DNA from 3 places in the Nostoc sp. CALU 546 genome. Region 3 is predicted to be linked to each of the others. Evidence: riboswitches for the same ligand, from Rfam matches in the RefSeq annotation. Region 3 holds a riboswitch; each other region holds the start of a gene.

What was found. A riboswitch is a leader RNA that binds a small molecule or an ion and turns the genes downstream of it on or off. The one in region 3 is predicted to bind cobalamin.
Positions count from the first base shown of each region.
Region 1: it holds a riboswitch for cobalamin, as region 3 does, so the genes downstream of both, RRG12_RS10325 (TonB-dependent receptor plug domain-containing protein) here and RRG12_RS38705 (DUF1636 domain-containing protein) in region 3, are expected to answer to the same signal.
Region 2: it holds a riboswitch for cobalamin, as region 3 does, so the genes downstream of both, RRG12_RS30070 (hypothetical protein) here and RRG12_RS38705 (DUF1636 domain-containing protein) in region 3, are expected to answer to the same signal.

Region 1 is NZ_JAWJTF010000015.1:66,617-76,993, reverse strand. Features, by position in the region: gene RRG12_RS10345 (iron chelate uptake ABC transporter family permease subunit) at 1-578, opposite strand, end outside; gene RRG12_RS10340 (ABC transporter substrate-binding protein) at 581-1,798, opposite strand; gene RRG12_RS10335 ((2Fe-2S) ferredoxin domain-containing protein) at 1,920-2,750, opposite strand; gene tnpC (IS66 family transposase) at 2,833-4,305, shown strand; gene RRG12_RS10325 (TonB-dependent receptor plug domain-containing protein) at 4,383-6,449, opposite strand; cobalamin riboswitch at 6,818-7,031, opposite strand; gene rocD (ornithine--oxo-acid transaminase) at 7,816-9,066, shown strand; gene RRG12_RS10315 (1,9-bis(guanidino)-5-aza-nonane synthase) at 9,317-10,360, shown strand.
Region 2 is NZ_JAWJTF010000081.1:16,022-26,398, forward strand. Features, by position in the region: gene RRG12_RS30045 (RpoD/SigA family RNA polymerase sigma factor) at 1-760, opposite strand, end outside; gene RRG12_RS30050 (class I SAM-dependent methyltransferase) at 954-1,808, opposite strand; gene RRG12_RS30055 (hypothetical protein) at 1,827-2,267, opposite strand; partial or broken gene RRG12_RS30060 (GTP-binding protein) at 2,251-2,460, opposite strand; gene RRG12_RS30065 (methyltransferase domain-containing protein) at 2,591-3,592, opposite strand; gene RRG12_RS30070 (hypothetical protein) at 3,615-3,869, opposite strand; cobalamin riboswitch at 4,241-4,384, opposite strand; gene RRG12_RS30075 (hypothetical protein) at 4,772-5,347, opposite strand; gene RRG12_RS30080 (DUF1186 domain-containing protein) at 5,429-6,316, opposite strand; gene RRG12_RS30085 (HEAT repeat domain-containing protein) at 6,665-7,021, opposite strand; gene tnpC (IS66 family transposase) at 7,392-8,864, shown strand; gene tnpA (IS200/IS605 family transposase) at 9,083-9,496, opposite strand; gene RRG12_RS30100 (RNA-guided endonuclease InsQ/TnpB family protein) at 9,564-10,377, shown strand, end outside.
Region 3 is NZ_JAWJTF010000141.1:8,892-19,268, forward strand. Features, by position in the region: gene RRG12_RS38670 (HigA family addiction module antitoxin) at 1-323, shown strand, start outside; gene RRG12_RS38675 (diguanylate cyclase domain-containing protein) at 374-1,342, opposite strand; gene RRG12_RS38680 (PAS domain S-box protein) at 1,339-5,568, opposite strand; tRNA gene RRG12_RS38685 (tRNA-His) at 6,604-6,676, opposite strand; gene RRG12_RS38690 (DUF4359 domain-containing protein) at 6,802-7,185, shown strand; gene RRG12_RS38695 (sirohydrochlorin chelatase) at 7,324-8,073, shown strand; gene cobA (uroporphyrinogen-III C-methyltransferase) at 8,070-8,849, shown strand; cobalamin riboswitch at 8,899-9,057, shown strand; gene RRG12_RS38705 (DUF1636 domain-containing protein) at 9,080-9,532, shown strand; gene RRG12_RS38710 (cobalt-precorrin-6A reductase) at 9,708-10,377, shown strand, end outside.

The sequences.
Region 1 (10,377 bases), on a different contig from region 3:
TGCAACAAAATACTAACAATTGCACTAGTAGCATAGCCAAACAATAAACCTAAAATTAGTAACGTCATCGTATCTTGCACTCGGCGAGAAACAACTAACATCATTCCTAAAACTGATGCTGCGCCAAGACTTGCTGCTATCACTAAACCAAAATCGCTAATTATTCCCAAATCTGCTAATAATGTTGGTGTCGTAGCACTTGCTGTCAACACAACTAACGCTACACCTAAACTTGCACCAGAACTAATTCCCAATACAAAAGGCCCCGCTAAGGGATTTTTAAATAGGGTTTGCATTTGTAAGCCACTCACACCTAAAGCCGCACCCGCTAAAGTTGCAGTTAAAGCTTTAGGTAGGCGAAATTTGAGAATAATATGAGTCCATGTTACTTTTTCTGGTTCAAGTCCTAGCAAAATTTTGACTATTTCATCCAGAGGAATATCAACTGAACCCAAAGCCAAGTTTAATAAAAAAGCCAAGATTAAACTTACAAGTATAATTAGAAAAATAATGGTTTTGAAAACCGGATTTTTTTGGGTTAGTAGAGGAATTTTAAATTTATGTTTTTCGTTTAACATTATTAATTAATTTTGTGGTAATAAAATAGTTTATGGTTAGGTAATATCTCTGGATGTAGTATTTGAATCAAGTCAGATAAAACCATATCTGGGTTACTAATTCCGCTTTCCCAGTAATCATTACCTCCACTTTCATTCACACGGGCATTATTATTGTAAAGATTGCCTGTTTTCACAGCCTTAAAATCAGCATAGCGATTATCTTCAGCGACTAAATCCTTTAAATTCTTCCAAGATTGACTAAAATTCAACCAGTAATCAGCATTGGCTGCACGTTCTAAAACAACTTCAAAAGATAAAGGTAAACTACCAGAGGATTTATCATCACTCCAGAGATAATTTGCTCCTGCATCAGCCAGATATTTGGCTACGTAACTTTTACCCCCAGGCATATACCAAGTACCTTTAAAATTGAACCCAACAAATATAGTTGGACGATTTTTTACAGCTTTAGCTTTTTGAGCTACTTGTTCATATTTATTGGCAATTTCACTAAATATTTTTTCTGCTTGCTCATCTTTATTAAAAAACAGAGCCGTAAATTTTAACCATTCGCTTCTTCCCAGTGGTGTGTCTTCCATATATTCAGAATTTATCCCCACTTTCAAACCCGCCTCTGTGAGTTTGGCATAACTATCAGTTTGGGAATTTCCAGTACCAAAAGTTGTCACCAAGTCAGGATTTAATTCTAATAATTTTTCTATATTCACATTAGAATTATTCCCTACTTGTGCTATCTTTTTGGCTTTGATTTTCTCGACTACATCAGGAGTATTGACTTGTTTAGTATTACTAATACCAATCAGTTTATCAACTACACCTAATTTCGCTAGGTGGGGTAAATGAGTAGTAGATAGAGAAACTATGGAGTTAATAGGAACTGTAATTACCTGCGCTTGATTAAATCCTTTTGGCGTGGGAGTTCCACATTGGACTAAAACATATTCAAATTTTGTGTTAACATTTTGCCAAGGATTTTTTATAGTGACGATTTTGTAGTGTTTATGATACTCCACTGCCAAGCCTGTGGCATGAATAATCTTGATTTTATTAGGGAAGTAATCAGTATTGGGGTCATATTTTTGAATACAGCCGTTATTATTGGTATTTGTAGAGGTGTTAATTGGTGTAATATGGCAAGCAATAATTAAAGTGGCAATTAAGAAGAATTGGCATAAAAAAATAATGGGTTTTGAGTGAGTAAGTTTTACCAATTTCATGGGGTTTTAGGAAAGATAATTTTGCTCACGCAAAGGCGCAGAGAGTTAGAGAGGAATAGAAAATAAGATGAACTAAATAAAATCTGTTTTATGTCTTCGCGTGAGATTTTAAAAATAGAAGTTATACGGAATCTGGTAGATAGCAATGTTCAATAACTTTGTTACCTTTTAGCAAATGTTCATTGACAATAGTTTCAGCTACGCTTGAGTTAACGCGAGTGTACCAAGTTCTATCATCAGAATAAAATACTACTGGCCCTTGTTGGCAAACTTCCAAACAGCCAGATGTTCTCACTTCTATGTCTAAACTGGCATTTTCAACTGCTGATTTTAAAGCATCAAATGTGGGTTGCCATTTGCGTGAAGGAAGACAACGAGTAGAAGTACAAACTGAAATATAAGAATGCTTCAGAGGATTTTTGGTAAACGGGATTGGTTGAATACCCAATACATAAATATCTCTTAATTCCTGATACAAAGCTAACTGTGATAAATCAGGTTTACCTTCTGGTAATAAATTTTCACCATCAACGAAAGGATTCGGTAATAAAATCGTCATCAATTGTTCATCTGCACCATTCCAAAATTGAATTCCCCAACTTCTGGGATTCCCTTCTGTATTAAACCGACGATAAAAAGCTGCACGACTAACTTGACGCTGCTTCCTGACTTCTACAGGGGTTCTACAAAGAGGCCCACCAAAATTAGTATCAATACACAAATGTAAATGCCAACCTTCAGTAGCTACCGTCAAATATCCATCGTAGAGAATACAAAGTTTTGGCGCAGCATTAAATTCTAATTCCAAAACACTACCTTGGACAATATGTCCCACCCCTACCTGTTGCCAATTTTGCTCAAATAAAGTGTAAAGTAACGATGACAAAACATCACTTCCACAATCAAAATATTCATACTCAATTGTTCCACCTGTAGGCAACGCCTCAGTCACAACTTGATTTACTGGTGTAACCGTAAGGATTCAGGTGCTGGGGTATTGACAAGTGTGGTAGGGGAAGCAGAATATAGCAATTATGGAAAAAGACCTGCCACTAAAACTAGACATTGAAACCCTAAAACAGTTGGAGAAAGAGCAACTGGTAGAGATGCTTATGGAGCAGGCAAAAGCTATAGAACAGCTAAAATCCAGAGTAATAGAACTAGAATCTGTAATAGAGAAACTCAAAGTTAGTAGAGACTTAGACAGCACAATATCATCAAAACCACCGTCGGCAGACATCCTCAAAAAAACCGAGAAAAAACTTGAAGATGAACCAGAGGAGAGTGAAAGGCCAAAACGGAAACCAGGAGGACAGCCAGGACATCCGGGAAAAACGAGAAAGGGTTTTGGGAGAGTAGATAGGTTTGAGATATTAAGACCGCAAGTGTGTTTTTGTTGTGGTCAAAAGGAATTCAGTAACAAACCAATAAAAATAGAAACCCAGCAAGTAGCACAGTTGGTAGAAAGACCCATCGAAATCGTAGAATATCAAAGACATACCTGTATTTGTAGCGAGTGTGGGTCAACACAAACAGCAGACTGGTCGCCAGAAATAGTACCGGGACAAGATATAGGAATCAGACTGCAAGCTTTCTTGGGATGGATAAATAATTACGGGCATTTACCATACGAAAAACAACAAGAATTGTTGTGGGAACTAGGACAAATAGAAATTGGCGTGGGAACATTAGTAGCCACGAATGAACGAATAGATGGTGCAGTAGCTCAAAGTATTGATAGTCTCAAAGAATGGATTAAACTTACCCAGCCAAATATCCATGTGGATGAAACACCTTGGTTAGTCAAAGGTGTAAAAGAATGGTTATGGATTTTTGCCAATACCGACTTCGCTTTATTTCATGCGGCTGATACTCGTTCTCGTGCTGAATTAGAATCTATTCTAGGCTCAAGCTATGAGGGTGTACTCAGTTCTGATGACTTTAGTGCCTACAATGGTTATAAGGTCATTGCTCAACAGAAATGTCAAGCACATTTACGCCGTCACTTCAAGAAACTAATCAAGATTCCTGGCTTGAATAACAAAGAGATTGGGTCAGCATTTGTCAGCCTGATAGATGAAGGTTTTAAAAACTATGCTCTCTTCCAACAAACTAAAAACATTGATGAGTTCTGGAGTTGGGCATCCGAGTTCAAACTAAAAGTTGAATCTTCCATTCATTCATGGATTGATAAAGCTGGAGGAGAAGCAGGTAAACTTTTACGCTCCTTACGTAATAAAGCTCATCAATGGTGGTATTTTTTAGACCACCCGGACATCCCGCCTGATAATAATTTAGCTGAACGAACATTACGTTTAGCAGTCACAAAACGAAAAGTCAGTGGTGGTTCTCGTTCTCTGAAGCGATTCCAAGATACTGCTAATTTATTGACTGTTATACAAACTTGTCGCCGTCAAGGACGCTCTGTTATTGACTTTTTTGACCAAGCTATCAAAGCGATGGTTAACTCTTCTGTGCAGACCCCTTCTTTAATTCCTCTCGTTTAGACCTGAATCCTTACGTGTAACCAAACAATTAAATTCACTCATATTCTACTCTCCTTTGCGTGAAAAAACTCTTAACCTTAAAACCTAGAACTCAACCCAACCTGAAAAACCCTCCCCCCATCAGGAAAACCCGGAAACAACTGATAACGCTGGTTAAAGATATTATCTACACTACTTGTCAGTATCAAACTATCATTTAAAGGGACGCGCATTTTGAAATCTAAAGTAGTATAACCAGACAAAAACTCTGTATTATCGTTATTCGTTGGATACCCATTCAAAGAATTCATGAGCAATCCTAAATACCAACCTTGAGGATTTTCATAAGAAACACCCAAATTTAGTTTATCCGCACCTGCAAAACGCAACTCCTTATCAACTTCCGCCGGATTAGAACTTTCTAAAATTCGCGGATCATTAGCTGTATAATTAGAAAAAGCATAGATATTCTTCGCTAGCTGCAAATTCAGAGAGGCTTCAATTCCTGTAGTTCTAACTAGTCCGATATTTTCAAAAGTACCTGTATTGCCATTCACGGGTGGTGTCAATCGCTTAAAAGCAATTGTATCGGATACTGTGTTACTAAAGAACGTCAAACGTAATAAGCCTATATTACCTAACTTTTGGTCAATGCCAATATCAAAACTATCACCCTTTTCGGGTTTAAGTTCAGGGTTTCCAATATTAGTAGGATTATTGTTAAATAAATTAGCAATGGTTGGCGCTCGGAAGTTTCTGATATAGTTAGCTCTGAGTGTTGTGGAGTCAGAGATTGCTAATTTTGTACCTACAGATGGTGATGTAAATGAACCATTTACCAAGCTACTGAAATCTTGGTGTACTCCTAAATTGATACTCAAGCTAGAAGTAAAATTATTTTCATATTTGGCGAAAATGCCTCCTTGACTAATACTGTCATCGTAATTTTCTCTATTGACATTACTGCCATAATTAAAAGTGGTATTACGCACATTTACATTCCGGTAATCAAAGCCGTAAACCAAAATCTGATTTTTGGTCAGATTCCAACTATGTGTGGTTTGAATACCGTAAGAAACTTGGTTAGAATCAAACCGATTTTGAGATGAAAGTGCGCCACTACGATTATCAAAACGAGTATTGAGAAAATCAGTATAAACTCTGGCTGTTAAAAGTGAATCATTTCCATTCCCTAATTTGGAATTCCAGGTTAAATCAGTGAGAACTTGGTCTGTGTATTTACGATTATTGTCGGTGAGAGAATTGAAAAAACCTTGCCCAAATTGGGGTTCAGGAATTGCTACTCCTCCTGGTACTCCCTGTTCTTTGCTTAAGTATAGGCTTGAGAGACTTAAGGTATTACGTGTTCCTAAATCTGCCTCTAGTTTGACATTAAAGTTGTTAAACAGAGCATCATTATTTGTTCTCGTTCCCGTAAAATTGGCTTCAGGAATTGTAAAAGGATAATTATTTTCTGCTTGGGTACGGTTGTAACCTACAACCCAATAAATTGCACCTGCTTTCCCACTATTTTGAATATTTTGTTGGTTTAGTCCATAAGTACCAATATTCACCTTGGCTTCTGTTGTAACTTTCTCTGTGGGACGACGAGTGACAATATTAATTACCCCTCCTATTGCATCAGAACCATAAAGAGTTGAACCTCCTCCTGGTAACACTTCAACTCTTTCGATATTATTGGTAGTGAATTCTGAGAGGTCAAAACCCCCGCCACCAAGATTATTAATCGGTCTACCATCAAGCAATATTAATACTTGACCGGTATTAGAACCACGAATAAATTGACCACTTAAAGCGTTAACTTCTGTGCCAACTGTACCATCACCTAAGATACCAGGAAGAAATCGCAGTGCTTCTTTGACAGTTCTTGCACCTTGCGCTTCCATTTCTTCACCCGTAATTACGTAAACAGGACGGGTGGAATCTTTCACTGTCCCTTCGCGGCGAAAGGGTGAAAATACAGGTTCATTCAATAGCTTGTCGATGACTGTTAATTCAATATCTGGTTCTTCTGTGGATGCTGGAGTATTTTCAGGTGTTACTTGTGCAACTGGTTGTAAGTCTCTTGCAGAACCTTCATACTTGGGAAACTCAGATATTTGTGGAACTTGATTAGCGATCGCTACATTTCCTCCACCGACCATCCCATAAATTGCGGTAAAAACGAAGATTTTTGAGAAAAATTCACAACAAGTAACTATACGGGAAGTGGACATGAAACTCCTCGTTTTCAGTAAATGCAGGTATTTATTTGTGCTGTTGAATTTCTAAGATTTAGGGTTACAATGCATTGCCATACCTAAATCATGGTGGATACTATTTTGATAGCAAAAAAGACTTTGTGGTATTCCTTATGGATACCCAAATTCCTATAGGACAACCAAAAATTAAGTGTCGTTACTAACAGCGAAGCGAATTAGTAAAACTTGCAGAGGGTACTGTCTTAAAACAATATTTGTACCCATGAAATTCTTTAATAAAATGTATCATCTGTGCCTCGCAGATAAATGTTTTGTGTCTAGAGTGAGTCGGCGGGCATTCTGGCTCATACAATTTTGGATTTTGAATTTTCGATTTTGGATTATTGGGTAGCTTCCCAATCCAAAATCTAAAATCTAAAATCTAAAATCGGTTTACAGCTGCGGGACAGCGCCGGATTTACACCGAACTTTCCCCCTTGCGTCTGATGGCTGCTCCCCATCAGAACCGACAGTTATGTGTCACATTACCATAGTTACTGTCTATATGTAAATTCATTTGGTAATAATCGGTGAGAGGTTGAGATAATTTTATTTTTGCCAATTATAAATTGTGCTGGAAATTTAGGAAAAACGCAGGTATTAAGTCAACTTTTGTGCTGAATTTATGCGGCAAAAATGAATAATGTATATCAAGATTAAGCCTAGACTACGCCTACTGTAAGCATCGCCTACTCAAAAGCTGCAATTTTGTTATCCCCCTCCCCAGCATTGATCGGCTAAGAATTTAATGATACTTTAGATAAGATTGCAGTAAAAAATAGCTTTTTTGACTATCTATAAAACATTTCATATAAGTATCAAGTTGTTGTCATAAAACCATACAAAGACATAATTACTGTCGAAAACGTCATATTTTAAACTATCGGTTATTATGCTAGTAAAATTTTACATTTAGACAGAGTGGGCAACTGGTTTTCTTCACTAATGAAGTAGGCAAAAGATGTCCTACACAAGTTGCGTGTCTGAAAGATGAGCAAATAGCTGGTCAATAATTACTGGCTATTTTACATATTTAGAGAAAATCAATCAGCACTACACAATAGCGATTGTCTTTGATATGACTGACTGATTTTAGCAGTAAAGTCTTTACTTTCATGTCAATAGCACCCTGGAATTGGGAACTATAAAAGTAAGAACAAAGCTAGATTTTTCAATTTATACTCATACCTGTGAAATGTCTTATTCCACTAGTAGTCTTTCAGATGTTTTCTAGTTTGATTTCAAACCCTCAAAGCTATCAGGAGTAAATATGCAAGCAACAAACGTAACTCTGGGAATTCCCAACCTCAATACTATGAATACCCAGGATTATATTGAACTAGAACAGCAATATGGGGCTGATAATTATCATCCTTTAGATGTAGTCATCACCAAAGGAGAAGGTGTGTGGATATGGGATATAGAAGGTAAAAAATACCTAGATTTTCTTTCAGCTTATTCAGCATTAAATCAAGGTCATTGTCATCCCAAAATTCTTGCAGCCATGATTGAGCAAGCCGAGAAAGTTACACTAACTTCCAGGGCTTTTCGTAATGACCAGTTAGGAAGATTTTATGAGAAACTTTCTCAAATTTCTGGTTTACCCAAAGTGCTACCCATGAATTCGGGAGCCGAAGCTGTAGAAACTGCTATTAAAGCCATTCGTAAATGGGCTTATAAGGTAAAAGGTGTACCAGAAAATCAAGCAGAAATTATTGTTTGTAGTAATAATTTTTCTGGACGCACTATTAGTTTGATTAGCTTCTCTACAGAAGAACAATATCAAGATGGATTTGGGCCTTTGACGACTGGGTTTAAAGTTATCCCTTTTGGTGATGCTGAGGCTTTAGAAAAAGCGATTACTCCTAACACTGCGGCATTTTTGGTAGAACCAATTCAGGGGGAGGGAGGTATTATTGTTCCTCCCAATGGGTTTTTAAAGCAAGCAGAACAAATCTGTCGTCATCATAATGTCTTATTGGTTTTTGATGAAATTCAAACTGGCTTGGGAAGAACAGGTAAAATGTTTGCCCATCAATATGAGAATGTTAAGCCAGATGGCATAACTGTAGGTAAAGCTTTATCTGGTGGATTTTATCCCATTTCTGCGTTTATTTCGACAGAGGAAGTGATGGGTGTATTTCAACCAGGAGATCATGGTAGTACCTTTGGCGGAAATCCTTTAGCTGCTGCTATTGGAATTGCAGCACTGGATGTTCTTATAGAAGAAAAGTTGCCAGAAAAAGCCTTACAACTGGGAGAATATTTTCTAGATAAATTACAATCAATTGAAAGTTCATATATTAAGGAAGTGCGTGGTAAAGGCTTATTAATTGGCATGGAATTGCACGCCGAAGCGGGTGGTGCTAGACGTTTTTGTAAAGCCTTAGCCAAAGAGGGATTATTAGCCAAAGAAACTAGAGATAATGTCATTCGTTTTGCTCCACCCTTGGTTATTTCCCAATATGAAATAGATTGGGCGTTGGAGAAAATTGAGCTAGTTTTGACAACCACTTGTTAGTTTGGCGTAAATTGAGTATGATGGGTTACTTGTAGTGTTTAAAAAGTCGTTAGTAGCAAAATTGAACAATCGTTTCATCCAATTCATGAGTATCTGGGAATTGCACGTCAAGTTAAATAAAAGACGGCAATCTGATCCTGGTTTGTCCTGGTACGACCACTGCGAAGCGCCTAGTACGTTGGCAAGACTTGCCTTGTAGTCGCTGTGCAGACCGTATAACTTTTATTTTCAATAAAAAGGACAATCTACCATGAATCGTGAAGAACTTTTGCAACAAACTGTGCAACCAATTGACATTAAAGATTTTGATGTTGTTGGCTTAGTGGAAGCTATGGGTAAGACAGCTTTCCAAGGTCGAAATTTGGGGCGGGCAGCAAAAATTTATGACGCAATGCTGCAAGATAAAGAATGTACGATTATTCTGTGTTTAGCTGGGTCTTTGTTTAGTGCTGGACTCAAGGGAATAGTCCACGATTTAATTACTCACAATATGGTAGATGCGATTGTATCTACTGGCGCTAACATTGTTGACCAAGATTTCTTTGAAGCGTTGGGTTATCGTCATTATGTTGGCGACGCCTTTGCTGATGATGAGGTGCTAAGACAGCAAAGGATAGACCGCATATATGACACCTACATTGATGAAGATCAACTGCGGGTGTGTGACATGACGATCGCAGAAATCGCCGAGAATTTAGAGAAGCGTCCCTATTCTTCACGGGAATTTATTGAGCAGATGGCGGTTTATTTAGAACGTCGGGGTAACTATGGTCAATCTGTAGTGCAAGCCGCTTATCAACACCTTGTACCAATCTTTGTCCCCGCTTTTAGTGACTGTTCGGCTGGCTTTGGCTTAGTGCATCACCAATGGAATTCTCCAGAATCTCATTTAACCATTGACTCGGTGCGAGACTTTCGGGAGTTGACGCAGTGCAAACTAGCTTCCAACTACACTGGATTGGTAATGATTGGTGGTGGTGTACCAAAAAACTTCGCCCAGGATACGGTGGTAGCTGCGGAAATGCTGGGATTTGATACGAGTATGCACAAGTATACAATTCAAGTCACTGTCGCCGATGAGCGAGATGGTGCTCTATCTGGTTCTACTCTCAAAGAAGCTCATTCTTGGGGGAAGGTAGATAAAGCTACTGAACAAATGGTGTTTTCTGAGGCGACTGTGGCATTCCCGTTAATTGCGGGGTATGCGTATCATAAGGGGAACTGGCGCGATCGCCAACCACATCATTTAGCTGAGTTATTTACTAGACCTCAACCCAAGGTAGCAACTGTGTAGAGATTTTTAGGGGGCTT
Region 2 (10,377 bases), on a different contig from region 3:
CTAATAAACTATTAATGTCTTGGCGCAAAAGCTCTTTGGTGATGTGTTCGTCTGGAGATATGCCCTCATCTGGTAAAAGTTGGCTAAGTTCTGTGTCTTGGTTATCTCCAATCTTTACATCTAGAGAAATTGGCTGCTTCGATCTGCTGAGAAAATCCCTAATCTGGCTTGGTTGTAAGTCTAAAGTTTCAGCAATTTCTACAACACTGGCTGGACGACCCAGTGTCTGAAATAATTCTCGCTGTATTTTCTTAATTTTGTTCAGTTGTTCGGTGATATGAATTGGTAAGCGTACAGTACGAGATTTCTCTGCGATTGCTCGTGTGATTGATTGCGTAATCCACCAGTATACATAGGTGGAAAGCTTATAGCCGCGATTGGGGTCAAATTTTTCTACACCCCTTTGTAAACCTATTGCCCCTTCTTGCAGTAAATCTAAGAATTCCAGATTGCGATTAGTATATTTTTTGGCAATCGAAACCACCAGACGCAAGTTTGCTGTCACCATTTTTTGTTTGGCTCGTTGCCCAAGATTTTGTATTTGAGCTATTTCCAATTCACTTTTGTCAACATCAACAGCTAATTCGACCATTGTTGGCTCACGATCTAGTTGTTGGGTGAGTTCATTTTTTCTTTGCTCAATTGCCATGATTTGCTGTACCTGCCTCCCATAAGCAATTTCTTGGTCTGCGGTTAGCATTGGGTAACGACCAATCTCTTGCAAATAGATACGAACCATGTCTGGACTCAGGCTGGACATACAACAAAACTTTTTTTGATATTTAGACGAATCTAAAAGTATAAATCAAATCGCTGAATTAATTTTCCTAATTTCAACAGCCAAAAACTCTGGACAAAAGATTCTGTCTGGCACAAGGCTTAATGCAGAACTCCAAACCATCACCATTCTTCGAGGTGTACAAGCTCTATGTCCTGAAAGTTTATTTCTGGGGTCATCTTGATAGCTGCCAGAGTTGGATGGAATAACATAAATGGCTTTCAAAAATTGCGCGTGCTGCTAACCCCTCGACAACCAACTTTTCCAGCCAGCGCTTAAATGCCCAACGACCGAGTGTATGTAATGGAGGAACAGCGATCGCCACAACATCAGCAATATATTTAACCGTTGTCAGCCCAAAAGTACGAAAGTTATCAACACACAAGTCAATCGTTGGCGCAATATGGGTTGAAATGTCTTCAGTTTTGATTAACTTGAATCCAGCCTGCACTAAAGTCGCTTGGAGTTCAGTGGCAATATGACAATTAGAAAAAATACCTTCTCTGTATTCCGCATTAGAACGCATCATATCGGCAACCAGCAGGTAGCCACCATTACTCAATAAACAAGCCGCACCCTGAGCCAAATTGTCAACAGCAATATATTGACTGCTTTCACTCAACAGAACTAAATCGTAGGAGTTTGATGAGTGAAAATCTTCAAATCTCGTTAAGTAAAAAGGTACTTTACCGTTGGTATTTTGAATAAATCTCTCTTGCTGAAGTGCATCGGGTGCTAATCCCTCAACACTGAAACCACGATCACACAAATATGCCGCATTACCACCAATGCCACAGCCTACGTCAAGCACAGTTTTTGTCCCCTCTGGGATAAAACTGAAAAGTTTGGCTGCATAGCTTTCTTGCGCCACACGCAGACGAGTTAGAGTTAATTCTTCACCATGAGTAGGTAGTGGCTCCCAATACCCATAATGGAGATAGTCGGAATTTGTGAGTCCCATGTAATAATCTATCGCCGCATTTTGGTAACGAGTAGGTTTCGGAATCTTGCTTGATTGTGGTTTGAGCATTGAGGAATAAAGTAACTATTAGGGCATTAAGCTTGGTTGAAATTCTGACCAACGCTTGCAAACTTGTTCGTAGCAATCGGGTGGAGTAATTTTTAGTTGGTGTAAAAAATTAACCTCAATCTGAGGTTCAACCTTTAGCACCAGAAGAATATCTTGATGGGGATTGTATGTTGCGACTGCTGGAAAAATTGATGAGATTATAGATGAGTTAAGTGATTGTGATCCCAAGTAAAGCCCAATTAGATCGCAGGGGAGAAACTGGAGGGTGAAGGGAACTGTATCAAAGTTTGTAATTGTTGACTGAGTAACTTGAGTATCTACATCACATAAGACAACTCCCCGTCCAAAGGACTGAAATCCTTTCCATGCTGTGTAACCAATGACCAGCAGATTATTATGAATAAAACTATTTTGCCAGTAGCCAAAATTTCCTTGCCAAACACTATTGGATGGTCGCATTGACTTCCTCCCCCAACACCAATGATTCAATGCGAACCTGCTCAAGCTCTCGTCCAATCAATACTAATCGCGTTTGACGGGGTTCCTGGGGTTGCCAAAGATGGTCATAAAAGTAGTTAAATCGATTACCAACCCCCTGTAATACCGGACGGATAGCTTTGTTTGGAACTGCTACAAATCCCTTAATTCGATAATTCATAATTCATAATTACATTTTGTGACGGGGATTTAGCTAGGCTTCAATTGTGTTCTGCCTCTAGAACTAGGGGATTTAACCCCCCAAACTTATTTAAAATCCAAATATTCATAAATAGCTGCGATCGCTACCTAACCAAGCTTGAGGGATTTTGGTTAGCAAAGTTTCTGTCCATGAATTCTGTGCTTCCATTTGCCCGTACAGCCCGGAACATTCCAAATCGACACAATCCTGTACCAAACGCCAAACGCATCAGTAAAAGCGTCGGTACCTCGCGCACAGACTTGATGAAACCAGACAGCCCAAAACGCACTAATCCCTCTGGTCGAGCCACTCCTTGCCAAATTGAATCGAACCAAGAAGGAAGGGTTTCTTGCGTCCAGTCTGCCGTAATTACCTCCCCTTCAACCAATTCTGTTCCTGCTAAAAGCTCGGAAAAGCCTTCAATACTGGAAAAAGCTGGATGAGACCACTGATCGAGGAGTTGCTGCATTACTCGTTTCTCCCAAAAATTTAGCGGCTTTTGGCGGTCATCCCTCTGATTCCAGTCAGCTACAACCAACACTCCACCAGGCTTTAGCACCCGCATTAATTCTCTAGCAAAAATGGTTTTATCTGGCATGTGGGGGCCTGCTTCGATTGACCAGACCACATCAAAACTGGCATCTGGAAACGACAATGCCATTGCATCATCAACCGCAAACTGGGCATTTAGCCCAAAGGGTGTTAATTCCTGGGCGCGTTTCACCTGAATAGGACTGATGGTAATCCCTGTGACAGCAAACCCATAATCTCGCGCTAAAATCCGACTGCTGCCGCCAATACCACAGCCAACATCTAAGACGGTAGCACCAGGGGGTAATTTTTCTATTCCACCCCATTTAACCATTTCATGTACAAAGTCAGATTTAGCAGCCAGAAAATCTTTTCGTCGTGGCGGTGAACCGTAGTGACCAAGGTGAATGTGTTCTCCCCAATAAAACTCTAGGATGCCATCAAGAGTCCATTGATCGTAGGAATTGGCAACTGTGGATGAGGATTGATACTTGCGGGCAGTTAGGAAATAAGCCGCAATTCCAATTACTAATAGCAGAAAAAAAACAATTACAGAATATAACAAATTTGGCATTTTTTTGAACGGTCTTGTACACCTATTTGAGTCGATCCAACGGTTTACTCATTGCTGCTCGTCCTGAATCAGAGGAGTGATGTCGTAACTGCCCACGGTCGGCAATCGCAATATAAATCATCCGATACATCGATATTGCAATGTTTTGAACATCTTGAATAATTTTCCCTTGCAGTAGACTGGGCTTGTGTTTGCCTTGAGGAAGAGCCGTTTGTTTAACAAAGGGGTGAATAGCAGTAGGAATCTTCCCAGTTCGGTGAAGATAGAATTTCGCCATGATAATTAACTGGAGTATTCATTTAGTAACTTAGCAATTTATATGCGAGATTGGGAAAGTATTTGTTCAGTGGTCAAACATGACTATGTACGTCATACACGCCATTTTCTACCTGTTTTAAACAACTTCCACCTATTAGTTAATACAGCGTTTTTTGTCGCAATGACTATTTACAAACGATACTCTCGTCTGGAGTAGATTACAGCGATCGCTGGATCTCAAGACACAATTTGTACCGAAAATTAACCCCTTACCTTCTCATAGAAAGTCGTAATCTGTAGCGTCTTGATATGTGGCACTATGAGAACGTAAAGCTGATTAGTTGTATAAACCTTCATAAAAATACTTATCTGTGCCTCGCAGATGTACAAAATTTACAAGTCAACTTCGGCGGGCATTCTGACTCACAAGGCAACCCTTGTTTACAGCTGCGGGACAGCGCCGGATTTACACCGGACTTTCCCCGTTTCCTCTAGTGGCTGTTCCCCACTAGAACCGAGATTCATCTGGATAATAACACAACTGCGATTTGCTTGCATAAAAATCAATAGGCTGTCTATATTTGCATTCGCTATTAATCGGGACAAGTCTCATTCTTTACCAAGCATTTATTTTCTACTCAGCGTTGCAGGGTCGTTTTTTATTGCTTAGTAGATATCTTGCAAAACTAACAAATGCCAAAAATAGCTCGCTATTTTCTGAAATCAATTCTTATTGAGAGTCATCCTTCAGATATCGCTTGAGTTCCTTAAGATTTATTTTCGGCTATGTCATCTGAGATTATCGGTTTTAGCTGTTCTCCTTTTACCATATTCAGACTCTAGATCACTTATTAGACAAGGGTCAGCCAAAAACAACTCCATTTTGCCAATGCCTCTAGTTGATTGAGCCAAAAACTAAGATCAATGCAGTTCAAAGAATGACTCTTGTCCCAAATGTTTCACATAATTTTCTACTAGTCCCTGAAGATTACCTTGCTTGCCGATTTCAATCCAGTCATCAATTCTTCCTAAAAAACAATATCTTTGAGTCAGAAATGTCCGTTGCGCCCGATCAATCAATACGAAACGAAGCATCGGTGAATATGAAATAGAAAGCCTGAGTTTAGTTTTCCCTTCTCTCATCTCATTTCTTCCAGAAAAATTTAATAGTTCGGACAACAGATTAACGTCTTGGTCTGCTGTATATATAGTAATGATTTCCTGTTTTATATCTATTTGGTAATCTTGTAAGCTAGAAAATTTCTTTATTCCTTCTTCTACATTTGCCCTTTCTTCATCGGTAATAATTTTCGGCTGAACCTTTCTCAGAAAAACCTGAGCGTTAGGATTTTCATAAATTTCATAGCCATCAGGCATAGTTTCAACCAAATGTCCTTCACTTTTCATGGAAAAGAAGTACTTAGGCTTACCAGTTTTCGTTATGCCTTGATAAAGATAATATGTCTGTCCTTTTCTATTCTCGTATTTTATCGGCATTCAATCTATTAACTCAATACTTATCTTTGAGCAGCGTTTTTCCTAAAACCCTTACTAGACAAAGGTGGGGTCTTTGAATACTCATTTTTTGGGTGAGCGATTTTTTCGGCGAGATTGTGATTGCATCTTTTTCTTGTTTTTAGCTTGAGTTTGGGATTTTTTTGGTGTCGATAAAGTAAATCCTTCTGGGCTAATTAACCTGTTATCCAGTTTTTTTAGTTTTTCTGGCTGGAAACAAGCCCAACCTTCCATTTCTGATATCACATCTTCAATTAAAGAATAACGTCGATTCTGGCGCAGTTTATTTAAAGCTACTTCTGTTCCCAACTCAAAACAATCATTTACATCCTCTTGCCCAATAAAAAACTCTTCCACTAAATTTTCTTCAAAGGCATTATCAATTTCTGACTTCAGTTCGCTCGCACAAAGCTCCATACTATTAATAACTAGCTTAGTCCAAGTATAATCATATTCTTTGTCACCTCGATTGGAAAACAATTCTGCATAATACTCTATTACTTTTTCTCTAGAAATAACTTCTTCAGCAACTAAAACTAGTAAAGCTTCTAATGCTGCACTTCTGACATATTCATTGATTTTTTTATTTGATATTAGTTGTTTTAGTGGTTCAATATTTCCATCACTGACAGAAGCAAATATTCTTCCTAAATCCTCAGTTACTATATCTCCGGTTACATCCATTGAGATGTCCCCTGGAGCCGAAAAAGACTTGACAATCAGAGGATAGGCTAATGTTTCCCTAAATTGTGCTAATAGATACAAGGCATAAATATGTAAGATATAATCATTTTTATCCAATAACTCTGACGGGTTATTGCTGAAGTTTTCTAAAGTTGTCAATAATATAGGGGTTATCGCCAACTTTTCTTCGATAGCTCTTTCCAAAGCTAAACGGGGGAACTTCCCGGTATTGTTTTCTAATTCCGATAAAATTTCTTCTAGTTGCATCTTTTCAAATTTAGCTGTCTTTTTAATCAACGGTAGTGGTTCTAGTGCTTAACTTTACTCAAATTAAAATTAGTCTAGAAAGGCTTGTACACCCATAGACTATAGTTTTGAGTTACATACTTGCTTATTATGTATTAGTTGACTGCTACTTAGTATCTAGCAGCCTATTCTCCCACAATTCGATCGCTTGGACAAACCTATCAAATCGCTTATCGGTTACATAAAGACTATTGCCTATTCGAGGAATCTTGACAAGCTTTCGTCCCAAAGCTCCCGAATATGAGATAAGTAGTTGCTATCAGCTAAGAATTTCGCAGTTCCCCTACATCCTCAATGCTTTTGAACTCCCTATTGATTGGCTCTTTGTTTACTAGCTTGATCAACTCGCTGCCACAGTTCACGGTCTTCTCGATAAATAGCCAACGCTGCAATCGCATCTTTTGCATCAATATCTTTTCCTTGAGCCACTATTGAAATCAGGTAATCTATTGCTTTATCTTGTCGTAACATCCCTATTGCTAATAACAATGTGCCACGAAGTTCTACATTTCTTGTTTGCTGCCAGCAATTTCTGAGAAGATCAAATGCTTCCTCTAATCGTGATTCACCCAACGTCAATGCTGCTAACTCACAGATTTGCTCCTTTGGGTCAAAAAGAAAACTAGCAACTATTGCAACTGAATCAGTCGGAGCTAGTTGTAACAAAGCGCTGAAGCACTCCGAAATCACCTGTGGTGCTTGATTCGCCTATGCGGGTTCTTAAACGAAGTAAAGGTACACCTTGGGGATTTCCTGTGTAGGCGATCGCCTTTGCAGCATCTGGGAACCAAAATCACAGGAAAAGTCATCTAAGTTCAAAAAGAATTTAGGCGATAGTTATTTTAAAATGAAGTACAAATCACAATGGTTTGAATCTTTAACTTACTGTTCAATGCTAACAGGTGATTTTTTAATCATAAATGCTGGACTATTCCATGTGGAAACTAAAGATGTATATGTAAATATCTGTATTGAGGTAAGGATTCAGGTGCTGGGGTATTGACAAGTGTGGTAGGGGAAGCAGAATATAGCAATTATGGAAAAAGACCTGCCACTAAAACTAGACATTGAAACCCTAAAACAGTTGGAGAAAGAGCAACTGGTAGAGATGCTTATGGAGCAGGCAAAAGCTATAGAACAGCTAAAATCCAGAGTAATAGAACTAGAATCTGTAATAGAGAAACTCAAAGTTAGTAGAGACTTAGACAGCACAATATCATCAAAACCACCGTCGGCAGACATCCTCAAAAAAACCGAGAAAAAACTTGAAGATGAACCAGAGGAGAGTGAAAGGCCAAAACGGAAACCAGGAGGACAGCCAGGACATCCGGGAAAAACGAGAAAGGGTTTTGGGAGAGTAGATAGGTTTGAGATATTAAGACCGCAAGTGTGTTTTTGTTGTGGTCAAAAGGAATTCAGTAACAAACCAATAAAAATAGAAACCCAGCAAGTAGCACAGTTGGTAGAAAGACCCATCGAAATCGTAGAATATCAAAGACATACCTGTATTTGTAGCGAGTGTGGGTCAACACAAACAGCAGACTGGTCGCCAGAAATAGTACCGGGACAAGATATAGGAATCAGACTGCAAGCTTTCTTGGGATGGATAAATAATTACGGGCATTTACCATACGAAAAACAACAAGAATTGTTGTGGGAACTAGGACAAATAGAAATTGGCGTGGGAACATTAGTAGCCACGAATGAACGAATAGATGGTGCAGTAGCTCAAAGTATTGATAGTCTCAAAGAATGGATTAAACTTACCCAGCCAAATATCCATGTGGATGAAACACCTTGGTTAGTCAAAGGTGTAAAAGAATGGTTATGGATTTTTGCCAATACCGACTTCGCTTTATTTCATGCGGCTGATACTCGTTCTCGTGCTGAATTAGAATCTATTCTAGGCTCAAGCTATGAGGGTGTACTCAGTTCTGATGACTTTAGTGCCTACAATGGTTATAAGGTCATTGCTCAACAGAAATGTCAAGCACATTTACGCCGTCACTTCAAGAAACTAATCAAGATTCCTGGCTTGAATAACAAAGAGATTGGGTCAGCATTTGTCAGCCTGATAGATGAAGGTTTTAAAAACTATGCTCTCTTCCAACAAACTAAAAACATTGATGAGTTCTGGAGTTGGGCATCCGAGTTCAAACTAAAAGTTGAATCTTCCATTCATTCATGGATTGATAAAGCTGGAGGAGAAGCAGGTAAACTTTTACGCTCCTTACGTAATAAAGCTCATCAATGGTGGTATTTTTTAGACCACCCGGACATCCCGCCTGATAATAATTTAGCTGAACGAACATTACGTTTAGCAGTCACAAAACGAAAAGTCAGTGGTGGTTCTCGTTCTCTGAAGCGATTCCAAGATACTGCTAATTTATTGACTGTTATACAAACTTGTCGCCGTCAAGGACGCTCTGTTATTGACTTTTTTGACCAAGCTATCAAAGCGATGGTTAACTCTTCTGTGCAGACCCCTTCTTTAATTCCTCTCGTTTAGACCTGAATCCTTACCTTTATGATGTGCCAAAAGTCTTAACATTACTGATTGTAATTAGCTTCATTGTTGGGACATTTCAAAGCTTTTTAGCTTAAGCAGCAAGAAGGCCCACGTCTCACTCTTAGGAGCGTGGGATGAATTGCGAGTGAGGTGACGACAGTTCCCTGACTGATGTGTGTAACACCAAGGAAGGGAACATGGAGGAAACGAACTAATTCTTACTCTTCCGGTGAATTTTGATTCTCAATATATTCTTTAAGTTTTGAAATTGTCACTCCACCGCAACTAGCTACAAAATAAGATCCATTCCAAAATGCATCTTTCCAGAAAAACTTTTCTAGATGCTCGGCATACTCTTGACGTAATTTGCGTGAAGTTACTGATTTGACGTTATTTACCAATTTACTAAGCTGTAAATCTGGGTGGTATTGAAATAGTAGATGTACATGATCCTCTTCACCATTGAACTCTACTAGTTTGCAATCCCACTTTTCAAGTAGGTCAACCAAGATATCTTCTAATCGCTTCAGCATTAAGAGAGTAAATGCTTTGCGTCTATATTTGGTGGTCAGAACTAAGTGAACTTTTAAGTCACTGACTGACCGACCTTTCGATACAAAATCATTTTTCATCAAGAATGAATAACATTATGGTATGATTGGTGTAGGCTTAAATGATAACACCCATTTAGCTAATAGGATGAGAGTAACCTACCAGTACCGACTAGAGCCGGAATCAAATCAGAAACTAGTTCTTAACGAATGGTTGAGAATTAGTCGGTACTGGTATAACCGCCAATTGGGTGAACGATTCTCTTGGTGGGAAAATAACCGCCATGCTGTAAATAGTTGTCCAATTTTTGTAACCAGGCTACCTGAGCTACTAGACCGACCTAACTATTACAGTCAAAAGCTTCAGTTACCAGTCATCAAAAAAGACTTGAATATTGTTCAATGGTCGGGAGAATTACTTGATTTCAAAGGTGTAGATTCAACTGTTCTACAGGACGTTTGTAAGCGAGTTGATAAAGCTTTCGAGCGTTTTGTTGTTGGGGATTCTAGTGGTAAACGTTCTGGAAAACCACGCTTCAAAACCGAGGCAAGTTTTAAAACTATGACGTTTGCGACTGCTAATAATGAATGGATAAAGTTAATTCGCACAAACTGGCTATATATTCGTTTGCCCAAATTGGGGATGTTTAAGGTTCGGATGCACCGACCTATACCTGACGGATTTAACCTAAAACAAGTCAGCATAACAAAAAAGGCTGATGGCTGGTACATTCAGATGGTATTGGAGGATGTATCTGTACCAAATCAAACCACCGAGCTTATCCCTGATTGGGACAACTCAATGGGGATTGATGCTGTGTTGCAAGGTGATGATTATCTTGCAACTTCAGAGGGTGAAAAACTTCCATCTTTAAAGCCATTACGCAAAAATCAAGCCAAGCTAGACCGTATTTCTGTTAAACGAAATAAACGCAAGCGCGGATCTAAATCTCGGCGTAAAT
Region 3 (10,377 bases):
TTTTCCATGAAGCAGCACATATTTTGCTACATGATAAGGAAAATATTTTTCTTGATGAATGGAATAGTGGGGAAAGTTTGAAATCGGAGCAGGAGAGCGAAGCAGATAAATGGTCGCGGGAATTTTTGATCCCACCTGAGTATGAGGGGGAATTAGCGAAGCTTAAATCTAAAAATGATGTGATTTATTTTGCAGAACGCATCAATATTAATCCTGATATTGTTGTAGGTCGGCTGCAACACGATCGTCTAATTGATCCGTCTTGGATGAATGATTTAAAAGTGGGTTTGCATTTTCAAGACATAGAAATGAGCAGACGATAATACAAGCCGTTACGTTGAAAATAAACTGAAAATGTGTGAATTTTGGTGCATTAGCGGGAATTTTGACTTGTGGGTAGTAGAATATCTTGCACAAAGCGATCGCGTCCTGCGGCCTTTGCTTGATACAACGCCCGATCCGCTACTGCAATCATTTCTTCCAAGTCAGAATCGGACTGAGGAATTTCTGTTGTAAACCCGACACTAATAGTTACATGAGGACTAGCTTGGGAATTTTGATGAGGAATTGCTAGTGTTCGGACAGTATGACAAATTTTATCAGCAACATAAGTCGCCCCCTCCGTATCTGTGTTAGGTAAGATCACAGCAAATTCTTCCCCACCATAACGGGCAAGGAGGTCTCCAGGACGTTTAATAATATCTTTGATGGCTTGAGCAATTTTCTGAAGACAGCGATCGCCTACCCGATGCCCGTATGTATCATTATATGATTTGAAGAAATCAACATCGCAAAGAATCAAAGAGAGCGGCAGTTGCTCCCGTTTCATCCGCTGCCACTCTTGGTTAAAATACTCTTCAAAGCGTCGGCGGTTAGCTACTTGAGTTAATCCATCGATAGTAACTAATCGCTGCAATTCCAGATTAACGGCTTCCAGTTTTTGCTGTAACTGAGATTGCTGAATCAAACGTTTTACCCGTTGTCGCAAAACTGGCCAGTGAATCGGTTTGGTAACATAATCCATTGCCCCCACTTCAAATGCACGGTCAACTGACTCTTGATCTTCAAGTCCTGTAATCATTAAAACTGGAGTGTGCTTGCTACGATCAAGAAGCTCCAATTGAGTGCAACACTCGAACCCATCCATATCCGGCATTATGGCATCAAGGAGTACTATATCAGGGTGCAGTTGCTTAAAAGCGGTTAAAGCCTCTATGCCATTTTGAGCTTCTGCTATTTTATACCCTTCCCGCTCTAAGAAATGACGCAATATCAAGCGGATAAAAGGTTCATCATCAACAATTAGAACTAAAGATTGACTTTCTTGAGCATTGGCTTTCATGGTACTTCCTTCGCAAGTTCTTTTTGTAAGGCAGTTTTAACTTGTTCATATTCCTGGTATAGTTGTGAGAGCAATTCTCGGCTGTTTTCTAAGTTACTGCTGCGTCCCTGTACTTCTAACACCTTGCAAAGCTGCGCTAAGTCCATCGCTCCAACAGAAGCACTGCTGGACTTTAGTTTGTGGGCTGTTTTCCATATAGTCTTGGTATCCTGAGTTGTGATAGCTGTGCTAATATCTTGCACCAGTCTCGGTGTTTCTGTAAGATAACACTCAATTAGTTCAGCAAATGCCACACGATCTCCTCTGACCATATTCCGCAACGATTGGAGAACTTTGGCATCAATTGTGGCACTTTTTAATGTCTGGTTTTCCCCTTCCTGTAGAACATTTGGCGAAGGTTGCAATTCTAAAGACATCACTTTCCCTTGTGTTTCTGTGGAAGTGAATTCAGAACTTCTTTGAGGTGGACATTTGCTGAGTGCCTGACCCAATTCTTGCAGCTGAATAGGTTTACTCAGGTAGTCATCCATACCAGCAGCAAGACATACTTCGCGATCGCCCCGCATTGCATTAGCAGTTATGGCGATGATATGGGGACGAAAACCTACTTCCCATTCTTGACAGATTCTCCGAGTTGCTTCTAACCCATCCATTTCAGGCATGTGGACATCCATCAACACTAAGTCATAGCGCTGTTTTTGCAAAGCCTTGAGAACTTCTAGCCCATTGGTGACGACATCTGCCCCATAACCCATTTTCTGAAGCATCAGTAGAGCAACTTTCTGATTGACAACCGTATCCTCTGCCAAAAGAATCCGCAGTGGCAATCGATGGGCTAAATGCCGGTCAACCAAGGGAGAATGAGAAATACTGGCTTGGATCGGCTGATTACCCAAAATACGGGTAATTACATCGTAGAGTTGCGACTGTTTGATGGGTTTGCTCAAAGAGGCAGCAAACTGGACATCATTAAAGTCAGAAAAAGTTTCTACTCTACCCAAAGAAGTCAGAATCACCAAAGGTAGATTTTGACAACCAGATTGCTTGCGGATTTGACGAGCTAGGGTGATGCCATCCATTTCCGGCATCTGCATATCTAAAATGGCAATATCAAACTGCGTTCCCTTAGCAAGTTCAGCTAAAGCTTCTTTACCAGATTTGGCAGTATAAGTTTCCATTTTCCAAGACTCAGCTTGCAATCTGAGAATTTGGCGATTGGTGAAATTGTCATCCACAATCAACAGCCGCTTGGATGCAAGCTGCCCTGGCGAAGTGCTTAATTCAGCTTGTTCTGACTGAGCAGCTACTTTGGTAGTAATGGTGAAATAAAATATTGAACCTGGGGAAGAATCAGGAGATGTTGAAGAAAGCAGCTTTTTTGATAATTGTCCATTTTCCCATCTAGGGCTAGGATTGCCACCGACAAACCCCTGGCTTTCTACCCAAAGAGTGCCACCCATCATCTTACTGAGCCGCTTGCTGATGACCAATCCTAGCCCTGTGCCGCCATATCGTCGAGTCATGGAGACATCAGCCTGAGCGAAGGGTTGAAATAACCGCTCTATCTTCTCTGGTGCGATGCCAATACCTGTATCTTTGATGGCAAATTGAATTTGGACTGGGGACTGGGTACTGGGGATTGGGGACTGGGAAGAAGTTTCCTCCTCATTACCCCCAGTCCCTAATCCCCGATCCCCAGTCCCTAATCCCCGATCCCCAGTCCCTAATCCCCGATCCCCAGTCCCTAATCCCCGATCCCCAGTCCCTAATTCAACAAAGAGTACCACTTCTCCGTTTTCAGTGAACTTAATGGCATTGTTGAGAAGATTCATCAAGACTTGGCGCAGACGTGTCATATCGCCGATGATTTGAGTCGGAACTTGCGGCTGAATTAGGTAAGCTAACTCGATATCCTTTTGAGCAGCTTTCGGGGCTAATAGCGAAATAGCCTGCTCGACACAAGCTCTCAAATCAAAAGGCTGTTCCTCTAATTCCAGTTTGCCAGATTCAATTTTTGAGAAATCTAGAATGTCGTTGATGATGGTGAGTAAGGCATCTCCACTACTGCGAACTGTTTCTACAAAATCTTGCTGTTGAGGCGTGAGTTCAGTATCCAGCAATAGACCTGTCATGGCAATAACAGCATTCATTGGAGTCCGAATTTCGTGGCTCATCATCGCCAAAAACTCACTTTTTGCCCGATTCGCGGCTTCTGCTTGACGTTTTGCCCGTTCCAAGGCAAAGTTTTTCAAGGTAAGTTCTTCACGTCGGCGTGTTTCTTGTTCCAGTAAGTGAGCTTGTGCTAGAGCAATACCCAGTTGAGCCGCCACTGCTTCTAGTAATTCGATTTCCTCTTGTGTCCACTGGCGAAAATAGCTGCATTGGTGTAAGCCGATCGCACCATTGGGTTTTCCTTGATAGGAAGTGCGGATTGATAGCATAGACTTCAACCCAATTTCTCGGCAGATCGGTTCAGCCGCCTGGAGTAAAGGATCAACATACACATTTGGAGAAGCGATCGCTATTTCTTGTGCCATCATCTGCTCTGCATGAGGATTGTTGGTCATGGGAATTTCCAATTTCAACATGGAGCAGTAACCAGGAAGTATATTATACTCTGCTACTAGGGGAATTCGGGGCGTGGGGTCGCTAATGTAAGAGTGGATCAAACAGCGTTCAGCCCCAAATGCTTGTCCAATTTGGGTAGCAGCCGTCTCAAAGATTTTACTGGCATCAAGACTTTGACGAATTTCCTGAGTAATTTGTTCAAGTAGTAGGGTGCGATGCAATTGCTGTTGCAGTGCCTCTTTAGCTCGTTTGTTTTCGGTGATGTCGTGATTGACGCCAACTGTGGCAACAGTTTCCCCCTGTTCATCCTGTAAAGAGATTACGGTTGTTTCGCAAATTCCCTCACTGCCATCTTTGCGAATAAAGTGTATTTCCCCTGACCAGCGTCCTTGCTGGTTGATTTTTTGCAGAATTTTGGTGCTTAATGTTGCAGCGACTTCTGGCTGATGCAAAAAACTAGGATGTTTAGCCAAAACCTCGGCTTTGGTATAGCCAAACATACTTTCAGCGGCAGGATTCCAGTCAACAATATTTCCGGTTAAATCTGTAATAATTACGCCATCATGCATGTTTTCAAAAGTGAGGGCTTGCCGACGCAGGCTGGCTTCAGCTTGCTTGCGTAAGCTAATATCTGTCTGAATGCCAATGAAGTGGCTTAACTTCCCATTTTCGTCATGGATAGGAGAAATACTCAATTCATTCCAGAATAAAGTACCATCTTTGCGATAGTTGCGGAGAACAACTTTGCAACTTGTTCCAGCTTGAATAGATGACCGCAATTCATTAAGTGCTGATTGCTGGGTATCTGTGCGTTGCAAAAATCGACAGTTTTGCCCAATCACATCAGTAGCTTTGTAGCCTGTTATTTGCTCAAAGGCGTGGTTGACGTAAATAACCGGAGTATAAGAGAGTCTAGCATCGGCAATAATAATTCCATTACTGGTGGCAGCAAGTGCCCTCTCCCTCAGTCTCAAAGTTTCTTCAACCAACTTCAAATCAGTAATGTCAAACATAAACCCTCTCAGCATAGTAGGAGTTCCTGCTTCCCGAACTACGCTAACAACATCTCGCAACCAAATAACTCGCCCGTCGGCTGCTAACATCCGGTATTCTAATTCGTGATTCTGGCACTTAGCAGTTGCTTCTTGACAAAAACGAATAGACTTTTCCTTATCATGTGGATGCAGATGATTAACCCAAAAATTTTCCTCGTACCACTCTGCGATCGGATATTTTAGTAATTCAACCGCTTGCGGCCCAACATAAATAAATCGCCAAGTCTTCAAGTCTAATTCCCAAGGGATGACTTTGACAGTTTCCAACAACTGCCGCAAACGATTTTCACTGGTGCGGAGGGCAATTTCTACCTGTTTTTGTTCAAAAATCCTGTGAGTTAATTCCTGATTTATTGCTGTTATTTTTTGGTTACTTGCTTTCATTGCCAAGACACAATAGATTGATAATATCAAGGCGATAAAAATCAATAAGCCTGCAATAAATACTACTTGTATTAATAACCACGGAGTTTGGATTAAAAGTCTCTGCCAGAGTAGGACTACAGAGATTGAGAAGAAAATTCCTAGCAACAGCACTAGTAACTCTCGTTTACGGAAAAATTTCACAGCTTTGAACCAGTCATATCGCTGCTGTTTGATCACTTATTAACCCTCCAGCACTTTCAGGGCTGATCAGAGAAGTCAGGAGGCAGAGAGTAGGAGGAAAGAATTATGAATGAAAACTTTAGTTCTGGGTTATTACCCAGCTTAAAAAGAAGAATTGTATCTCGCGCTATGCGTCTTGATACAAAGCGCCTAGGCGAGGCATTTCGCCTCCTGTCTTGCTTCAATCCCACGCTTTTAAACGTAAGTTACTTCTGACTCCTGCCTTCTCCCTCCTGAATGCACTAACTTTTACTTTTAAGTAATCTAAAATATCAATAGCAAGGGGATAATTACCGAATTTATTTTTAAGTAGAATATTTATATATAAGATTGTTAGAAAAGCTTAATAATTTCTGGTTATAATTAGCATTTTTTTGAGAGCCGCAAATTGTCCGCACTTGGTTTCTCTATGAGACGCACTCGCGTTCCCTAATGTGCCACTGATACGAATAAAGGCTTATACCAATTTTTTATGAAGCTGCATATAATTCGATCCCCCCAACCCCCCTTAAAAAGCTACAGTGTACACACAAGTCCATCTCACCCCCTCTAACTCCCCCGATGCCTTGGGGGAGAACCGGATATTTCCCCCCTTTGCAAGGGGGGATTAAGGGGGGGGGTAAATCCAGGGTTTGCGCTTCATTACCAAGATGTGTGTACACCGTAGCCTTAAAAAGGGGGGCAAAAGTCTCTTAAAGTCCCCCTTTTTAAGGGGGATTTAGGGGGATCAAGATATATGCAACTTCACATTAAATTGCTAGTAAAAGATAATCAGTATAGGTAAAAAATAATTTAAATTCTATCTTTGGGGGGATAAATATTTAAGCTGTATACTAATTTTCATTTAGAAAGTAGATTTGCTTATATACATCAACTTCTTGATAATATAAGCTAATTAATCATCGTGGATTTGTAACCATTCCAAGTCTATGAACTTATAGACGACAGATTCTTGCTAAAGTGATGTTTATGAAAGTTCAGAACCACAACCCACTTTTCTAGGAATATATGGATAGCTATGAAATTATATAGGGCGAACGATGGGAATTGAACCCACGAATGGTGGTACCACAAACCACTGCCTTAACCACTTGGCTACGCTCGCCATTCAACAATTTGAATTATAGCAATAATTTGGCTAGCGATCAAGAGTTTTTATTCAAGGAACGGATTTAGTTGATTTAGAGTCTCTGGAATCTAACGATTTACTACGAATTTAACTTGGCAAACATGAAACCATTGACCATCATTGCATATACTGGAGCAGCAGCAGGACTCGCCGCCTTGGGTGTGACAATGGCGAAGACCAATCCCAGTCAGGTTGAATATGAAAAATATGCAGTGCAAAGGTTGTCAGAATATTTAAAAACCGATGTATGCAAAAGTACTACGAATATTATAGAAAATTTAATCCGTTTTAATTGTGATAAGTTGGTTGACTCGGCTAATCCGCAAATCCAAGAAATTATTGCCAGGACTACAGAAAGACAAAATTACGTGATTTTTAGCGTTTACCGTACAGATTTAAAAATAAGTTCTTGGATACCTTCTTATAAATTTGAAACGGTGGGAGCTTTTGATCAATTTTATACTTACACTGCTGAAGAACAATAAGTCAAGCAGAAGGGGGAGAATTTGAAGAACAAGTCAGAATCCAACATTCAGTATTCTTCTTCAAGAATTACCAGGGTATCTATTACCCCCCAACTTAATATTAAGTAAGAATAGTAACAGAAAGTTCAATTTTTGCCGATGTCATTTGCCTATCTCTTAGTATCTCACGGAAGCCGCGATCGCCGCCCAGAAATTGCTATGCAGCAACTAGCAGGGCTGGTATGTAATCAATTGCCAAAAAACTTCAACCCATTAAATAAGGAACATTTGGTTGGTATAGCGGCTTTAGAAATGAGTCCTCAGCCTTTACACGAGCAGATTCAACAATTTGCTAAGAGCGCTTTTGGTGATGATCGCAAACTACCTCAGAACGATAAGCGCCTAAAAATTGTACCGCTATTTTTGCTGCCGGGAGTGCATGTGATGACGGATATTCCCGCCGAAGTAGCACTAGCACAACAGGCTATTGGTCAAGATATCATCATTGAGTTGCAACCATATTTAGGCTCTCATCCCAATTTAGAGAAATTGCTGGCCAAGCAAATAGCTGCGACAAAAGCAGAAGCATGGATTCTGTTAGCTCATGGTAGCCGTCGCCCAGGTTCTCAAGAAACTGTGGAAGCAATGGCGGCGAGTTTGGGAGCGGTGGCTGCTTATTGGGCTGGGCCTCCTAGTTTAGAATCACGAGTGAAAGAGTTGGTAACTGCTGGTTATCGGGAAATTGCAATTTTGCCATACTTTTTATTCGCTGGTGGAATAACTGATGCGATCGCTACTTCAATAGAGGAGTTAAAATTACAATTTTCTGCGGTGAATTTCCAATTGGCATCGCCACTGGGAGCAAGTGCAGAATTAGCCGAGCTAATTTGGGATTTAACAGATAAATGAACCGCACAGAGAAACAGGAGAGCAAGTATTTGGGAAAGGTTTATTTAGTAGGTGCGGGGCCAGGTGATCCAGGACTAATTACCTTGAAGGCCAAAGGTTTGTTGGAATGTGCAGATGTCGTTATCTATGATGCCTTAGTTAGTTCGGCAATTCTGGCAATGATTAATCCCCAAGCCGAGCAAATTAATGCTGGTAAGCGGAGGGGGAAACATTCGCTGTTCCAGGAAGAAACAACTCAATTGCTGATTGATAAAGCGCAGGATCATGCAATTGTAGTACGGCTAAAAGGTGGCGATCCGTTTATTTTTGGTCGCGGTGGCGAAGAGATGGCAGAATTAGTCAAAGCTGGAATCTCAACGGAAGTAGTGCCCGGTATCACATCGGGAATTGCAGCAGCGGCTTATGCAGGTATACCTTTGACGCATCGACTGTATAGTTCATCGGTGATATTTGTAACTGGACATGAAGCGGCGGGTAAGTATAGACCGATAGTGAATTGGAGTGCGATCGCTCACGGTTCCGAAACCATTGTAATTTATATGGGAATTCACAATCTGCCTTATATTGTGGAACAATTAAGTTTAGCTGGATTGAATTTAGAAACACCCATTGCTTTGGTGCGTTGGGGTACGCGCCCCGAACAAGAAGAATTGATTGGTACTTTAGAAACAATTGTAGAGCAGGTAGAGCAAACTGGATTTGGTGCGCCTGCGATCGCAGTTATTGGACAAGTAGTGAATATGCACAGTATTTTGTCTGGTTGTCGTCCAGTATGATGTTGGCGCAAAGCTTGCCGTTTCATATTGTTAGATGACCACTAGTGTATGATCGATAAGGTTATTCGGTTCTGGTAGGAGTCAGCTATCAGAGGTAACGGGGAAAGTTCGGTGCAAATCCGGCACTGTCCCGCAACTGTGAACTAATTTGAGATTAAGGAACCAAATTGAGTAAGTCAGGATGCCCGCCGAAATAGATTTATCAGTTTCACTATATCTGCGAGGTACAGATGACTACGACTTTAAATATTTCCCCAACCAATCCCTTGGGTGTTGCTGAACATACTTTATTTGTTTGTAAAACCTGTGCCAGTGTTTGGCAAAATGGAAATCGCTTAGGTGAAAGTGGTGGTGAAAAACTTCTACATCAACTTCAGCAGCTTGCCCAAGATTGGGAGTTACGAGATGAATTCCCGATTCAGGAAGTTGAATGCATGAGTGCTTGTAATCGTTCTTGTGTAGTCGCCTTTACTGCCAAAGGCAAATTAACATATTTATTTGGTGACTTAGAAGTTGATGGTAGTGCTTCTGCGGTGTTGCAATGTGCTAGTCAATACTATGCTAAAGCAGATGGTTTACTGCCTTGGTCAGAGCGTCCAGAAGCACTGAAAAAAGGCATCTTAGCAAAAATTCCGCCTTTATCAAAACAGAATTCAGGAGTCAGGAGTCAGAATTCAGTATGAATTCTGTACGAGTGGCGGATAGAGTTAAGCAAAGCAAGTCCGCGAGAGTTTGAGTATAGATTAAAACCTCTTTCACCGTGGGCAAAAATAAATTCAAATATTCTTCCTTGAACCTATCCGTTTATGGGTAGAGTATTCTGAATCCTGAATTCTGAATTCTGATTCCTTTTTAATGATGCGCGTTTTGATTCTAGGTGGGACGGGAGATGCCGCAGAACTAGCTGCCAAAGTTGCGACTATCCAAGGGTTAGAAGCAATCACATCTCTAGCTGGCCGCACCCGTGAGCCATCAATACCGTTGGGGGATTTGCGGGTTGGAGGCTTCGGTGGCGTGGCTGGATTAGCTAGCTATCTGCGAATCATGCAAATCGACTTATTAATTGATGCAACCCATCCTTTTGCGACTCAGATTTCCTTTAATGCAGCAGATGCCGCAACAGAAGTTGGAGTACCCCGTCTGATGTTAATTCGTCCGCCTTGGGAAAAAGAAAGTGGCGATCGCTGGATTGAAGTTGATCGCGTTGAAGTCGCAGCAGCATCTTTGCAAAACCAGGCACAGCGGGTATTTTTGACCGTTGGTAGGCAAGAACTCGCTGCCTTTGCTTATTTGGAGAAAATTTGGTTTCTGATGCGGATGATTGACCCACCTACTGATGATGCTTTAGTGCCGTTGGGAATGGTATTGTGCGATCGCGGGCCCTTTACCCTCAATAATGAAAGACAAATCCTGATTAATAACAATATTGATACCATCGTGAGCAAAAATAGCGGTGGCGATGCAACAAAGGCCAAAATCATTGCAGCGCGAGAACTGGGTGTAAAAGTTGTGATGGTAAATCGTCCAG